Regions from separate parts of the Arthrobacter sp. 05L417 genome, predicted to be linked through region 2. Evidence: riboswitches for the same ligand, from Rfam matches in the RefSeq annotation. Region 2 holds a riboswitch; the other holds the start of a gene.
The links. A riboswitch is a leader RNA that binds a small molecule or an ion and turns the genes downstream of it on or off. The one in region 2 is predicted to bind S-adenosylmethionine.
Positions count from the first base shown of each region.

Region 1: linked by a shared signal. The riboswitch ahead of AC1DJW_RS25165 (hypothetical protein) and the one ahead of AC1DJW_RS02070 (aminotransferase class V-fold PLP-dependent enzyme) in region 2 are both predicted to bind S-adenosylmethionine.

Region 1 is NZ_JBFTOG010000057.1:27,576-31,828, forward strand. It holds gene AC1DJW_RS25155 (helix-turn-helix domain-containing protein) at 1-354, opposite strand, end outside; gene AC1DJW_RS25160 (sodium:solute symporter family protein) at 658-2,190, shown strand; SAM riboswitch class IV at 2,276-2,395, shown strand; gene AC1DJW_RS25165 (hypothetical protein) at 2,410-2,730, shown strand; gene AC1DJW_RS25170 (hypothetical protein) at 2,782-2,970, opposite strand; gene AC1DJW_RS25175 (VIT1/CCC1 transporter family protein) at 3,238-4,253, shown strand, end outside.
Region 2 is NZ_JBFTOG010000002.1:31,764-36,016, forward strand. It holds gene AC1DJW_RS02065 (class I SAM-dependent methyltransferase) at 1-365, opposite strand, end outside; gene AC1DJW_RS02070 (aminotransferase class V-fold PLP-dependent enzyme) at 417-1,841, opposite strand; SAM riboswitch class IV at 1,877-1,989, opposite strand; gene hisN (histidinol-phosphatase) at 2,150-2,962, opposite strand; gene rsgA (ribosome small subunit-dependent GTPase A) at 3,022-4,137, opposite strand; gene aroA (3-phosphoshikimate 1-carboxyvinyltransferase) at 4,140-4,253, opposite strand, start outside.

The sequences.
Region 1 (4,253 bases), on a different contig from region 2:
CTCGATGGAGGCCTGCAGGATCTGCAACCGCCGTTCGGACCGGGCAGTCAGGAGACGCTCCACTATTCCCTGGCCGCCGAGAGAAATCCGCGGCCCATCATCGCGCCGGGTCAGGTGCGTCTCCGGTGCCGCGAAAAGATCGCCGATGGACACTGAAAGAACCTGGCAAAGCGTCACAAGGGAAGCGACCGACGGCGATGTCAGGTCACGCTCCACGCGGCTCAGGAACCCTTTGGTCAGGCCGGTGGCGTCGGCAACCTGCTCGATGGTGAGCCGCTGCGATTGGCGGGCGGCGCGGATTCTGGAACCGATGGCAACGGGGACGTTGCTCGGTTCAACGGGGAGAGCCTTCATTCACGAACCTTTCAGGCCGTTTCTGCGGCCCTGTCATTGCAGCAATAGTAGCCGGATCGCCCGAGTGGCGGACCCTTTGGACAGCCAGAGGAGCGCCGATCCGCCCGCCGCGCAAAGCAACGCCTTGACTGTTACTCGCATCACTACGTATCCTCATAGGCAACAAGTGTTGTTTGTGAGGCACACATCACAGACTACTCTCCCCAATCACCAGCGCAGAGACCTTCCGCAACCCGCTGCGAAACCCAGCGGACCGGCGTCGGAATCCCCAAGAACTCTGCGCATCACTTTCAGGAGCCAACCGTGGACTCTTCGTTCATCAATATTGCGATCGTGGTGGTGTATTTGCTCGCCATGCTGGCCTTCGGCTGGTGGGGCAAGTCGCGCACCAAGAACAACAGCGACTTCCTGGTGGCAGGACGCCGCCTTGGTCCGATGCTCTACACCGGCACCATGGCCGCCGTCGTCCTCGGCGGCGCTTCAACGGTTGGCGGCGTCGGCCTCGGCTACAAGTTCGGTGTCTCCGGCATGTGGTTGGTCGTCGCCATCGGTTCGGGCGTGCTCCTCCTGAGCCTGCTTTTCGCCGGCACCATCCAGCGGCTGAAAATCTACACGGTGTCCCAGATGCTGAGCCTGCGTTACGGCCAGCGCGCCACGCAGACCTCCGGCATCGTCATGCTGGCCTACACCCTCATGCTGTGTGCCACGTCCACGGGTGCATACGCCACGATCTTCGTTGTCCTCTTCGGCTGGGAGCGCTGGCTTGCCATCGCCGTCGGCGGCGCCATCGTCCTGGTCTACTCCACCATCGGCGGCATGTGGTCCATCACCCTCGCCGACCAGGTGCAGTTCATCATCAAGACGGTGGGCATCTTCTTCCTCATGCTGCCGTTCGCCCTCAACGCCGCAGGCGGCCTCGACGGCATCCGTGCCCGCGTTGACGCCAGTTTCTTCCAGTTGGACGGCATCGGAGCGCAGACCATCATCACCTACTTCGTGGTGTACACCCTGGGCCTGCTCATCGGCCAGGACATCTGGCAGCGCGTCTTCACCGCCAAGACCCCCAAGGTGGCCCGTTGGGGCGGCGCCACTGCCGGCATCTACTGCGTCCTGTACGGCGTCGCCGGCGCCCTGATTGGCCTGGCCGCCCGCGTGGCCTTGCCCAACATCGACGTGAAGGCCCTTGGCAAGGACGTTGTCTACGCCGAGGTTGCCACCCACATCCTGCCGATCGGCATCGGCGGCCTCGTCATGGCCGCAGCAGTCGCTGCCATGATGTCCACCGCATCCGGAGCCCTCATCGCCGCAGCCACCGTTGCCCGCGCCGACGTTGTCCCGTTCGTGGCCAGCTGGTTCGGCAAAACGATCAACACCGACGACACCGAGAACCCCGAGCACGACGTCAAGGCCAACCGCTACTGGGTCCTTGGACTGGGCATCGTGGCCGTGCTGATCTCCATGGCGGCGCAAGACGTCGTGGTGGCCCTAACCATCGCCTACGACATCCTGGTAGGTGGCCTCCTGGTTGCCATCCTGGGCGGCCTGGTCTGGAAGCGCGGCACGGGCATCGCAGCGGCATGGTCCATGGCCGTCGGCTCGGTCTTGACCTTGGCCTTGCTGATCGCTTACGCCACGGGAATCATCCCTAGCGAAGACGGCGTCTACGCCAACGATCCCATCTACTGGGGCCTCGGCGCTTCGCTCGTCATCTACGTTGTGGTCTCCTTGCTGACGCCGCCCACGGAACCCGAGGTCCGCGAAGCCTGGGACCGCCGCGTCGCAGGAGCGGTCACCGAGGAACTCCCGCTGGAGGCCCACCCGGTGGCCAGCCACTAAGCTTCACAGAATTAAGTACGACGGCGGCGCCGCACCTTCTCCTTCGAGAGGTGCGGCGCCGCGCCTGCATGTACAGTAGGAACAGCTTCAAGAGATGTGGCGCCAAGCTCCGACTTGCCACACGCCAACCCCATGTTCACGGGTGGTTCGGATGAAGAAGCGGCCCGGCTCGGACCAGAGACAACCGAACGGGCAAGAGCAACTCCACAGGAGAAGGCCATGCCTTTCGAAAACGGCGCTACCGCCACAGCTGAGCGCACCACCCAGACCGGAAGCCTCTTGTTGCCACGCCCCCGACGGGTGGACGAGTTCGTCCGGGTGATTCCCGGCGTCGACCTCTCCCAAGGCTCCATCACGTTCGTGGTGGACGGAAACTTGGAACGCTATTGGCATCATGAGCCACGGCTCATCACCGAAGCGCTTTCAAAAGCGGTCCAGCCCGCCCGCTGGTTCCCGGCGACACGGAAACTCACCCTCACGGTGGCGGCAACCGGGCACCGGGCGGGCGTGCAGCGGCACTTCATCCTGAGCGCGTTCTAGGACCCGGATTCAGCGAGTCAGGTTCAGCGAGGCCGGTTCAGCGAGCAGAGGCTATTCGAACTCTTCGTCCTCGCGGTGTTCCTCGGCGTCGAGCGGGACCACCCGTTCGTCGTCGTCGAGGACCTCGGATTGTTCCTCCCAGTCCTCGTCCACCTCCAGGTCTTCGCTGTAGTCGTAGGCGGGATCGGCCTCGACCGTGGGACGGTCGGGGTGGCGGGCGTGGGTCTCGGTGCTGTCCATGGTGCAACCTCCGTTCGACGTGCCGCTGAGCCCATCGGACAGGCAAGTGAGGCAGCCGGTCCAACGCCACCCCGCCAATTCGTGGACCCTGTCCATCCATCCCAGCACTGCCCCCTGCGGCGGTCAAGGCCTCCCGCGAGCCTCCCGGTTTTTGAGGCACGCCTAAAATGTCCAGTGAGGATTACCGGCCGAAAAACCGCGGAAATTGGCGATAGAGTGGAGCCGCAATGAGGCGATGAAGCCCGCCCCAGCGACCCAGGAGTCCCGGTGCACCCGCACACAAAACCCTCGTATTCAGACAATCCGTCGGACTCAAGCAGTCCATCGCAAGACGAAGCAGCCCCCAAGACTCCCCCGTCGTCGTCGGACATCAAGCGCTGGCGGCAGTACTTGGCGGACGAGCGCGCCGAGGCCGCCGTGTACCGTCAACTGGCGCAGCGCCGCGATGGCGAGGAACGCGAAATCCTGTTGGCTCTCGCAGATGCCGAGGGCCGCCATGAGGCGCACTGGCTCAAGCTCCTCGGCGAACATGCCGGCATGCCCAAGGCAGCCTCCGTCCGGAGCCAAATGCTCGGCTTCCTGGCCCGGAACTTCGGATCCGTGTTCGTGCTGGCCCTCGCCCAACGGGCTGAAGGCCGTTCGCCTTATACGAAGGATCCAGCAGCAACCCGCGCCATGGCGGCTGATGAACAGATCCACGAAGAAGTAGTCCGTGGCCTGGCGACGCGCGGCCGCAATAGGTTGTCCGGCACCTTCCGCGCGGCCGTATTCGGCGCCAACGACGGCTTGGTCAGCAACCTTTCCCTCGTGATGGGCATGGCGGCCACGGGCGTTCCCGCAACCGTGGTCCTGTTCAGCGGTATCGCCGGCCTCCTGGCGGGCGCGCTGTCCATGGGTGCCGGCGAGTATGTCTCGGTCCGCTCGCAACTCGAGCTCCTCAAGGCCACTCGCCCCACCCAGGCCACGCTGACCGCAGCCCCGGCCCTGGACATCGAGCACAATGAGCTGGTCCTGGTATATCTGGCCCGGGGCATGTCCCGCGAAGCCGCCGAACACCGGGCCGCCGAGCGCATGGGCCTCTACAGCTGCGATTGCGATCCCAGCCTCTCCCTCCACCCCGAAGTGGAAGAAACCGTCAATGAGCACGAGGCCGTGGGCTCCGCCTGGGGCGCCGCGATCTCGAGCTTCTGCTTCTTCGCTTCGGGCGCCATCGTGCCCATCCTGCCGTTCATCTTCGGCATGACGGGCTTCGCAGCGCTTGCTGTGGCCGGTACGCTGGTGGG
Region 2 (4,253 bases):
GCCTGGGCAACGCTGACGACGTCGAATGCTGAGTCCGCCAGTCCAGTTGCCTCGGCCGTGCCCTCCAAGGCGATCACATGCGGATACGTTTTGCGCAGCTGCATGAGCATGTCCGTGGAGGGGTCCACTGCGGACACCGCCAACCCGCGCTCGACGAGAAGAGCGGTGAACTTTCCGGTGCCGGCGCCGATGTCTGCCGCGTCCCGCGCGCCTACAGGTAGCAGCCAGTCGGCCGAATCCGCGGGGTAGCCGGGCCGCACGCGATCATAGTGCTCCCCGCCGTCCTGGAAACTCTGACCGAGTTCAAGGCGCCGTTCCTCGAAGAGCTTGGGGCCGGCTGACGCGCCTTTGGGTCGCGGGGACACGCGGGAACTCCCTTCGTAGGACAGGAAAAATACCCTACGAATCTACCGCAATCAGTCGATGCTGCAGGGTGCGGCGCCCGCGGTCCCGGGAGTGTTGGGCGCCCACTCCGGGTAGCTGCGATGGTCGTTCGCCGGAACCCAGCGGCCGGCATCCACCACGTAGTCCCAGCCGAGGCCATTGCTCTTGAGCGCCCGGATGCCCGCGATGAGCCGGGTGGCGTCTTCCAATCGCGACCCCACGCCGAAACTGGCGCGCAGGGAACCGGAGGGAAGGCCGAGGCGCTTGAGCAGAGGGTGGGCGCAAAAGCGTCCGTCACGCAGGCCAATGCCGTGTTCGGCGGCAAGATAGGCCGCAACGAGTCCGGCGTCGTAGCCCTGGAGCGAGAAGTTCACGACGCCGATGGTGTCCTCGGGATCCGTGTCGCTGAAGATCTGGTGCACGGTGACGCCGTCGATTTCCTTGAGGCCCTCGACCAGGTGCGAGCGGATGGCGGCCTCGTGGGCGTGCCATTCATCGTGGTCGAGGCTGGCGATGACCTGGGTGGCGCGGGCAAGGGTGGCCGCGCCGAGTACGTTCGGTGAGCCACCTTCGTGCCTTGCCGGTCCCGTGGCCCAGCTGACGGAATCCAGGCGCGCCTCGCGGACAGCCCCGCCACCTGCAAGGTGGGGCGTGCCGGCGTCGAGCCAGTCGGGACGGCCCACCAGGACACCGGCGCCGAACGGTGCATAAAGCTTGTGCCCCGAGAAGACCAGGTAGTCAACATCCGCGGCGGCGATATCGATGCGGCGATGCGGGGCGAGTTGCGCCGCGTCCACCACAATCCGCGCCCCGAATTCGTGGGCCAAGGCAGCGAGTTCCTTGATGGGCAGGATCTCGCCGGTCACGTTCGATGCGCCCGTGACTGCCAGGAGGCTGATGCCACCGTGGGTGAGGGCAGTGCGGACATTGGCCACGGTCTCCGACAACGTTCCCGCGGCAACGATGCTTCGGTGGGGGACGCCTTGCCACGGCAGCAGGTTGGCGTGGTGCTCGATGTCCAGGTAAAGGACTTCGGCGGTGTGCTTGCCGTCTTCGACCGGCAAGCAGCCGGCCAGGAGGTTGAGGGAATCGGTGGTGTTGCGCGTGAAAATGACGGAATCGTCCGGCCTGCCGCCCACGAAGTCACGGACGATGTTGCGGGCGTTTTCGTAGACCGAGGTGCTGATCTGGGAGGCATAGCCGGCGCCGCGGTGGACACTCGCGTAGTACGGCAGGATTTCGTTGAGGTACGCGGAAACCACGGTCAGGGCAGGCGCGGAGGCGCCGTAGTCAAGGTTGGCGTAGCGGATGTGGCCGCCCTGGATCAGGGGTGCCTGCAACTCCGCGCCGGTGACCGCGGCGAGCGGGCGCGACGCCGGAGTCCGGGATTCGCCGTGCTGATGCGCAGATTCGTGGTGCTGCGGGAGAACAGGAGAAGTAAATGTGGCTGTGCTCATGGGACCTCACTCAAGAGGGACCCCTGCGTACAGGGGGTCCGCGCTTGCCGCATCCGTTCCGGACCGGCCGGGTCGTCACCCGGGGCACCCCGCCGCGATGGAGGGTTGCCGGCCAGCAAACCGGGGTTTCGCGCTGGCACTCGTGACCTGTAAAGAGACTAGGACACCGGCGCGGCTCGTTCCAATGTGACCTCGATTGTTAAGCGGATTGTTACACAGCCGGAAAAATGTGCCTTCTGCCGAAGAAAAAGGAGCGGACGCCCCCAAAAAAGGGGCGCCCGCCGTCGTTTATTCAGTGAAGAGGGTGACTAGAGGAGGTCGTCGAGCTCGGGGTTGAGCCTCTTGAGGACCTCGGAGTGCAGGATCGAGTTGCTTGCAACGGCGTTTCCGCCGAAGGGGCCATCCGTGCCGTCCAGGGACGTGAAGCGTCCGCCGGCCTCCGTCACGATCGGTACCAAGGCGGCCATGTCGTAGACCTGGAGCTCCGGCTCGGCCGCGATGTCCACGGCGCCTTCGGCCACGAGGCAGTAGGACCAGAAATCGCCGTACGCGCGGCTGCGCCAGACATCGTTCTCCAGGCCCAGGAAGTTGTCGAGCTTATCGTGCTGCTTCCACTCGGAAAGCTCGGAGTAGGAAAGCGAGGCGTCCTCAAGCCGCGACACGTTGGAGACTTTCAGCCGGGTGGCTGCGGCCAGTGATCGGCCCATGTAGGCGCCTGAGCCCTTGGCCGCCCACCAGCGCTTGCCGAGCGCCGGAGCGCTGACGAGCCCCACCACTACTTCGCCCTCGTCCACGAGGGCGATCAGCGTTGCCCAGACGGGTACGCCGCGCACGAAATTCTTGGTCCCGTCGATGGGATCGATGATCCAACGCCTTGAGCCGTGGCCCGTGCTGCCGAATTCTTCGCCGAGGACGGCGTCGCGGGGGCGGGAACGGGAGAGCTGCCCGCGGATTGCTTCCTCGGCGGCTTTGTCGGCATCGGTGACTGGGCTCAGGTCGGGTTTGGTCTCCACCTGAAGGTCCAGCGCCTTGAACCGCTCCATTGTCAGGGAATCGACGGAGTCGGCGAGGACATGGGCCAGCCGCAGGTCGTCGTTGTAGCTCGAATCGGGTTGGGTCATGGTTCCAAACTACCGTCTATTCGCCGGTGAGCCGGGGACGTAGCCCGGCATGCGCTGAGTTAGTTGATCGTACCCAGTTCCTTGGCCTCTTGGGCTTCCATGCGCGGGTCGGCACCAAGGAGCCTGCGCAGCGATGCGAGGCGGGCGGGGCCGGCCTCCCCGGCATGGCCATCGGCAACCCAGGAATCCAGTCCGCATCGAACGGCGGAGGCATCGTGCTTGCAGCCCCGCTCGCACGTTTCCGTTCCGGGCTCCAGATCCGGGAAGGCATGCAGGATGCGGTCAGGGTTCACGTGGGCGAGGCCGAAGGAACGGATGCCGGGCGTATCGATGATCCAGCTTCCGCCCGGGGAGTCGCTGAGCTTCAGCGCAAGGGCAGAGGACGAGGTGTGGCGTCCGCGGCCCGTTACTGCGTTGACTCCACCCGTGGCGCGTTCGGCGCCGGTCAGGGCGTTCACCATGGTGGATTTCCCGACGCCGGAATGGCCCAGGAGCACGGTGACCTTGCCGTCGAGGTAGTCCCGCAACTGGCCGACGGCGTCACCATCGAGGCGGGCGGACAGACCGTCGTCGGAACGGGCGTCGATGCCGGAGGCACCCGCGTCGGCCGTGCGGCTGATGATGATCGGGAAACCCAGGCTCACATAGTTGGCGAGCAGTTCCGTCGGATCCTTGACATCCGCTTTGGTGACGAGCAGCAGCGGCTCGATTCCGGCGTCGTACGCTGCCACCAATGCGCGGTCGATGAATCCTGTCCGCGGCTCCGGGTTGGCGGCCGCAACCACCACCACGAGCTGGTCGGCGTTGGCGACGACGGCCCGTTCGATCGGATCCGTGTCATCGGCACTTCGCCGCAGGAGCGTCTTGCGCTCCTCGACGCGCACGAGGCGCGCGAGGGTGTCCGGGGCTCCGGATACATCGCCGACGAGGGCCACGAAGTCTCCGGGAACCACGGGGGAGCGCCTGAGTTCCCGGGCGCGGGCCGCGATGACGATGCGCTCGTTGTCCGAGCTTTCATCCACTATCGCGGTGTAGCGGCCGCGGTCGACTGTGATGATGCGCCCGATCACGGCGTCGTCGTGGCTGGGGCGGTCCTTGGTGCGGGGGCGTGTGCCCTTCTTGTTGGGGCGGATCCGGACATCGGACTCATCCCAGGAGCGTGCGTCGCGAGCCATCGTCAGTTGCTTGTCTCCGTTGAAACGGGGTCCGCGGCCGCTGGGCCGGCAGTGAGCATCGATGCCCAGATTTGCGGAAATTCGGGCATGGTCTTGGACGTCGTCGCGATGTCTTC